2 regions of the Comamonas sp. UBA7528 genome follow, and region 1 is predicted to be linked to the other one. Evidence: riboswitches for the same ligand, from Rfam matches in the RefSeq annotation. Region 1 holds a riboswitch; the other holds the start of a gene.
What was found. Region 1 has a riboswitch for S-adenosylhomocysteine ahead of ahcY (adenosylhomocysteinase). Riboswitches for the same ligand answer to the same signal wherever they lie in the genome.
Positions count from the first base shown of each region.

Region 1 (3,596 bases):
GCGTTGCGCATTGTGCAAGCCCATGGCGGCCGTCTGGAGGTGGAAGCGGCGGAGCCCGGGCCGGGAGCGGTCTTCCGCGTGCGCCTGCCTGTGCCCGAGCAGCCATCCATGGACGATTGAGCCGACAATCCCGTGCACCACCCGCAAACCCGAACATGACGACCGTCGCTCCCCGCATTCTGCTGATCGAAGACGATGCCAGCATCCGCCGCTTTGTGCGTCTGGCGCTGGAGGACGAAGGCTGGCAGGTCTTCGAAGCCGAGACCGCCAAGCGCGGCCTGATCGAGGCTGCCAGCCGCCAGCCCGATGCCGTGGTGCTGGACCTGGGGCTGCCCGATGCCGATGGCAAGACCGTGATTGCCGAGCTGCGCGGCTGGAGTCTGTTGCCGATTCTGGTGCTGTCTGCCCGCGAGCGGGAAGAGGAGAAGGTGGCGGCACTGGATGCCGGTGCGGATGACTACCTGACCAAGCCTTTTGGCGTGCCCGAGCTGCTGGCACGCCTGCGTGCGATGCTGCGGCGCCGCCAGCAGGCGTCGGCCACCGACAAGCCCGGCACCAGTGCACGCTTTGGCAGCGTGACCGTGGACCTGGCAGCGCACGATGTGGTGCGCGACGGGGTGCCGGTGCACCTGACCCCCATCGAGTTCCGCCTGCTGGCGGCCCTGGTTGCCGGCCATGGCAAGGTGCTGACGCACCGGCAGTTGCTGCTGCAGGTCTGGGGAGCGGAATACCTGGACCGGCCCCACTATCTGCGCGTGCACATGGCCAATCTGCGGCAGAAGCTGGAGCAGGACCCTGCGCAGCCCGCTCACCTGGTGACCGAGCTGCAAGTCGGGTATCGGCTGGTCGGTCTGGCGGCTTGACCGGTCAGTGCCCGTATAATCCCAGCTCATCCGAGGAGCGTTGCAGCGTTCCCCAGTCCCGCCACCCGCGGGGCGTCAGCGGGGCGTGAGGCTCGGATTTCATCCCGCAACGACGCTCACCCACGCTTTCTGTGCGGTGAGACGGTATTTCCCCTTCTGCTTCAGAACGTGGTTTTTCATTCAATTTTTGGAGAAAACCATGAACGCTGCTGTTCGCTTCAACCCTGCCGATTCGGCCATCACCGACATTTCCCTGGCCGCCTGGGGCCGCAAGGAAATCAAGATTGCCGAAACCGAGATGCCCGGCCTGATGGCGGTGCGCGAGGAATTCGCTGCTGCCCAGCCGCTGAAGGGGGCGCGCATCACCGGTTCGCTGCACATGACAATCCAGACGGCCGTGCTGATCGAGACCTTGACCGCTCTGGGCGCACAGGTGCGCTGGGCGTCGTGCAACATCTTCTCGACCCAGGACCATGCAGCAGCGGCCATCGCTGAAACCGGCGTGCCGGTGTTCGCCATCAAGGGTGAATCGCTGAAGGACTACTGGGATTACACCCACAGCATCTTCGAATTCGGCGCTGCCGGCACCGACAACGAAGGCCCCAACATGATCCTGGACGATGGCGGCGATGCCACCATGCTGATGCACCTGGGCAAGAAGGCCGAGAAGGACCTGTCCGTGCTGGCCAACCCCGGTTCGGAAGAAGAGAAGATCGTCTTCGCCGCCATCAAGGCCAAGCTGGCCGTGGATCCCACCTGGTACAGCCGCAAGTCGGCCCAGATCCTGGGTGTGACCGAAGAAACCACCACCGGCGTGCACCGCCTGAACGAAATGTCGGCCAACGGCAGCCTGCTGTTCCGTGCCATCAACGTGAACGACTCGGTCACCAAGTCCAAGTTCGACAACCTGTACGGCTGCCGCGAGTCGCTGGTGGACGGCATCAAGCGCGCCACCGACGTGATGATCGCCGGCAAGGTGGCCGTGGTGGCCGGCTACGGCGACGTGGGCAAGGGCTGCGCCCAGGCCCTGTCCGCGCTGCGCGCCCAGGTGTGGGTGACCGAGATCGACCCGATCAACGCCCTGCAGGCCTCGATGGAAGGCTACAAGGTCGTGACCATGGAATATGCCGCCGACAAGTGCGACATCTTCGTGACCACCACCGGCAACAAGGACATCATCCGCCACGAGCACATGCTGGCGATGAAGGATGAGGCCATCGTCTGCAACATCGGTCACTTCGACAACGAAATCGACGTCGCGTCGATCGAGAAGTACCAGTGGGAAGAAATCAAGCCCCAGGTCGACCACATCACCTTCCCGGATGGCAAGAAGATCATCCTGCTGGCCAAGGGTCGTCTGGTGAACCTGGGCTGCGCCACCGGCCACCCCAGCTTCGTGATGTCCAACTCCTTTGCCAACCAGACCCTGGCGCAGATCGAGTTGTTCGCACGCCCCGACGCCTACGAAGTCGGCAAGGTCTACGTGCTGCCCAAGGTGCTGGACGAAAAGGTGGCGCGCCTGCACTTGAAGAAGGTGGGTGCCCAGCTGACCGAACTGACCGAAGCCCAGGCCGCCTACATCGGCGTCAAGAAGGAAGGCCCTTACAAGCCTGAAACCTACCGTTATTGATGGGCGGAGGCCGTGGCAGCCGTTGGCTGCCACGGTGCATGACCTGCGGGCTTGACTTCAGCTTGCCATGCGAATGCCGAAATCATGGGTGCAAGGCCCCGTACACAGGAGGCCGATTCATTTTCGGATCGCATACAACAAGGAGAAGCCAGGTCATGAGAGGTGTGTTTCAGCCCGCTGTGGCATTGATGTCGCGTTTGCGACTGGGTCCCAAATTCCTGTTGGCGGGCATTCCGCTGCTGCTGATGCTGGGGCTGGTGGGAGCCATGGCGGCACAGCGCTACCAGGCGCGGGTGCAGGCTCTGGTGGCCAAGCGTGCCGCGGTGGCGCTGATGGCCGATCTGGTGGAGTGGAACCAGGTGCTGATCGAAAGCCGCCGGGTGGCCATCACCGGCCAGGCCGGCGATGCGGCGCTGATGCAGTCCTTCCAGCGCCAGGCGGCGGTGGTGGACAAGACCCTGGCCAAGATCGAAGCCCGCGTCGCGGCGCAACAGCGCTACTACGACATGCGCAAGGAAACCGAAGGCCTTCAGCAAGGCTGGAAGGAGCTGCAGGGCAAGATTGCCGCGCTGCCGGCCGATGCCGAATTCGCACAGAAGGCCTTTGCCGCGCATGCGCCCGAATACGCACGCCTCTACGCCTTCATGCGCGATCTGGGCAACCGCTCCGGTCTGGCGCAGGATCCGGATGCCGATATCTTCTACCTGGGCTACCCGCTGGCCAACCACACGCCGTCGACGGCCGGCATTGCCGTGCGCATTGCCGCCTACGCGCTGCTCAACGTGAGCCGTGGCGTGGTGGATACCAAGGACAAGGTGTTCTACGAAGTGACCGAGGCGCGCCTGAACGACACGTTTTCGGGCGTGGAAACCCAGCTGTCGCAGTCCATGCAGGCCAATGCTGCGGTGCAGCAGGCGCTGGGCGCGCGTTTTGACGCGCTCAAGGCCACCTCCAAGGAACTGCTGGGCTATGTGCGCAAGCATTTCACCTTGGTGGACCAGGTGGCGGTGTCGCAGCAGGAGGTGCAGACCGCGGCCCAGCCGACCATCGATGCGGCCTGGGCACTGGTGTCGCAAAACGGCGTGGTGCTGGATCAGTTGCTG
Region 1 covers NZ_DLMU01000005.1:421,874-425,469, reverse strand. Annotated here, with positions in the region: gene B3349_RS07745 (DUF4118 domain-containing protein) at 1-120, shown strand, start outside; gene B3349_RS07740 (response regulator) at 156-863, shown strand; S-adenosyl-L-homocysteine riboswitch at 890-988, shown strand; gene ahcY (adenosylhomocysteinase) at 1,063-2,493, shown strand; gene B3349_RS07730 (methyl-accepting chemotaxis protein) at 2,649-3,596, shown strand, end outside.

Region 2 (3,596 bases), on a different contig from region 1:
CGTTCCCTGCTGCGCCGCATCGTGCATGCCGTGGGCTTTGAAGGCGGTATCGCCGCCATGCTGATCCCGCTGATGGCCTGGTGGTTCGAGATCACGCTGTGGCAGGCCGTGGTGATGGAAGCCGGTCTGCTGGTGTTCTTCATGGTCTACACCTTTGTCTTCAACTGGTGCTTTGACCGCATTTTTGGCCTGCCGGCCTCCGCCCAGGCACAGCCGGTCGCTGCCAGCTGACCGTTGCACCTGCAGGGCTGCCGGATCCGGTGTAGCCGGCGCGGCAAGCCCCTCGCAAAATTTTTGAAAAGCCCGCTGCATCGCAGCGGGCTTTTTTGCGGCATGCGGTGCATGTGCGCCCCCTATCCCAGCATTGCGCGGCACGGCGCACAATGCCAGGCAGGTGCGGCGTCCCCGTCCGGGGATGCCGCCTGTGCCAGGAGTCTGCCGTGCAGCCATCGCCTTCTTCGTCGCCCTCGTCTTCCGCAACAGCCCATGCCACTGCCAGCCCGCCGCATACGGTGCAGGACCGCAGCCATGGTGCAGCCTTGTCCAGCCGGCTGAACTGGCTGCGCGCGGCCGTGCTGGGCGCCAATGACGGCGTGCTGTCGACCGCCGGCCTGGTGCTGGGCGTGGCCGGGGCCGATGCCAGCTTCTCCGCCCTGCTGGCGGCCGGCGTGGCCGGGCTGGTGGCGGGCGCACTGTCGATGGCGGCGGGCGAATACGTCTCCGTCAGCACCCAGCGTGATACCGAAAAAGCGGCCGTCCACCAGGAAAAAGCCGAGCTGGCGGCCCTGCCCGAGGACGAGCTGCGCGAGCTGACCGCCATGCTGCAGCGCAAGGGCCTGCAGCCCGCCACCGCCCACCAGGCCGCGCTGGAGCTGACGCAGCACGATGCCCTGGCCGCCCATGCGGAGCTGGAGCTGGGCATACAGCCCGGCCAGTACACCAACCCCTGGCATGCGGCATGGGCCTCGGCGGTGTCGTTTGCCGTGGGCGCGCTGGTGCCGCTGCTGACCGTGCTGCTGTCCCCCGCAGAGCGGGCCGTGCCCTCGACGGCTGTGGCCGTGCTGCTGGCGCTGGTGGCCACCGGCGTGGCATCGGCGCACCTGGGTGGGGCACCGCGCATGCGGGCTGCCCTGCGCAATGTGGCGGGGGGACTGCTGGCCATGGGGGTGACCTATGCGATCGGCCGTGTGGTGGGGGCCCAGCTATAGCCCCGCAGGCACGGCGGCGCTGCACGCCGTAAAATCACAGGCTTCGCCCCAAGGAGCGCTGCAGCGGCCCGGTTGATGCCAACCCGCCCGTCAGGCTTGGGGTCCGGCAGGCTGCGGCCCTGTCGCATGCAACGGCGCTCACCTGTTATGTATCCCCAATTGTTTTCACACAGGTGAGTGCGATGTCTGCTGCTGTCCCCGTCTCTATTCCTCCCATGCGCCTGTCGGGCCTGGAGCCCGTGTTCATTGGCGAGGACACGCTGTTCGTTAACGTGGGCGAGCGCACCAACGTCACCGGCTCCAAGGCGTTTGCGCGCCTGATCCTGAACGAGCAGTACGAAGAAGCCCTGGCCGTGGCCCGCCAGCAGGTGGAAAACGGCGCGCAGGTGATTGACGTGAACATGGACGAGGCCATGCTGGACAGCAAGGCGGCCATGGTGCGTTTCCTGAACCTGATCGCCTCCGAGCCCGACATCGCCAAAGTGCCGGTGATGGTGGACAGCTCCAAGTGGGACGTGATCGAGGCCGGCCTGCGCTGCCTGCAGGGCAAGGGCATCGTCAACTCCATTTCCATGAAGGAAGGCGTCGAGGAGTTCAAGAAGCACGCCAAGCTTGTCAAGCGCTATGGCGCGGCTGCCGTGGTCATGGCCTTTGACGAAAAAGGCCAGGCCGACACCTACGAACGCAAGATCGAAATCTGCGAGCGCGCCTACCGCCTGCTGGTCGATGAGGTCGGCTTCGCACCCGAGGACATCATCTTCGATCCGAACATCTTTGCCGTGGCCACCGGCATCGAAGAGCACAACAACTACGGCGTCGACTTCATCGAAGCCACGCGCTGGATCAAGCAGAACCTGCCCGGTGCCAAGGTGTCCGGCGGCGTGTCCAACGTGTCGTTCTCGTTCCGCGGCAACGACCCTGTGCGCGAAGCCATCCACACCGTGTTCCTGTACCACGCGATTGCGGCCGGCATGGACATGGGCATCGTCAACGCCGGGATGGTCGGCGTGTACGACGACCTGGAGCCCCAGCTGCGCGAACGTGTGGAAGATGTGGTGCTGAACCGCCGCCCCGATGCGGCCGAGCGCCTGCTGGAGATTGCCGACCAGGCCAAGGGCAACGCCAAGGACGACAGCAAGAAGCTGGAATGGCGTGGCACGGCCGAGCACCCTCGGACTGTCGGCGAGCGCCTGTCGCACGCTCTGGTGCACGGCATCACCGACTTCATCACCGAAGACACGGAAGAGGCCTACCAGGCGATCGTGGTGCAGGGCGGCGGTCGCCCGCTGCACGTGATCGAAGGGCCGTTGATGGACGGCATGAACGTCGTGGGCGACCTGTTCGGCGCGGGCAAGATGTTCCTGCCCCAGGTCGTCAAATCTGCCCGCGTGATGAAGCAGGCCGTGGCGCATCTGGTGCCCTACATTGAAGAGGAAAAGCGCCAGCAGGAAGCCGCCGGCCTGGATGTTTCGAGCAAGGGCAAGATCGTCATCGCCACCGTCAAGGGCGATGTGCACGACATCGGCAAGAACATCGTCACCGTGGTGCTCCAGTGCAACAACTTCGAAGTCATCAACATGGGCGTGATGGTGCCCTGCCATGAGATCCTGGCCCGTGCCAAGGCCGAAGGTGCGGACATCATCGGTCTGTCCGGCCTGATCACCCCCAGCCTGGAAGAGATGCAGTACGTCGCGGGCGAAATGCACAAGGACGACTACTTCCGCATCAAGAAGATTCCGCTGCTGATCGGCGGCGCCACCTGCTCGCGCGTGCACACGGCCGTGAAGATTGCGCCCAACTACGAAGGCCCGGTGGTCTATGTGCCCGATGCCTCGCGCTCGGTCAGCGTGGCGCAGAGCCTGCTGGGCGAGGGCAAGGACGCCTATGTCAACGAGGTGATGGCCGACTACGACAAGGCCCGCAGCCAGCACGCCAACAAGAAGAAGACCCCGCTGTGGACGCTGGAGCAGGCCCGCGCCAATGCCACGCCGGTGGACTTTGCCCACCATGCCCCCGTGGTGCCCCGTGCGCTGGGGCGCAAGGTGTTCCAGAACTTCGATCTGGCCGAAATTGCCCGCTACATCGACTGGGGCCCGTTCTTCCAGACCTGGGACCTGGCCGGTCCCTATCCCGCCATCCTCCAGGATGAGGTTGTGGGCGAGCAGGCCCGTCAGGTGCTCGCCGATGCGCAGGCCATGCTCAAGAAGATCATCGAAGGCCGCTGGCTGCAGGCCAACGGCGTGATGGGCCTGTTCCCTGCCAACCGGGTGGGCGACGACGTCGTGTTCTACACCGATGAATCGCGCACCCAGGTGCTGAGCACCTGGTACGGCATGCGCCAGCAGACCGAAAAGCAGATCGTGGACGGCGTGATGCGTCCCAGCCGCT
Region 2 covers NZ_DLMU01000015.1:112,951-116,546, reverse strand. Annotated here, with positions in the region: gene B3349_RS18945 (PACE efflux transporter) at 1-231, shown strand, start outside; gene B3349_RS18940 (VIT1/CCC1 transporter family protein) at 441-1,208, shown strand; S-adenosyl-L-homocysteine riboswitch at 1,253-1,355, shown strand; gene metH (methionine synthase) at 1,391-3,596, shown strand, end outside.
Region 2: another riboswitch for S-adenosylhomocysteine. It lies ahead of metH (methionine synthase); the one in region 1 lies ahead of ahcY (adenosylhomocysteinase).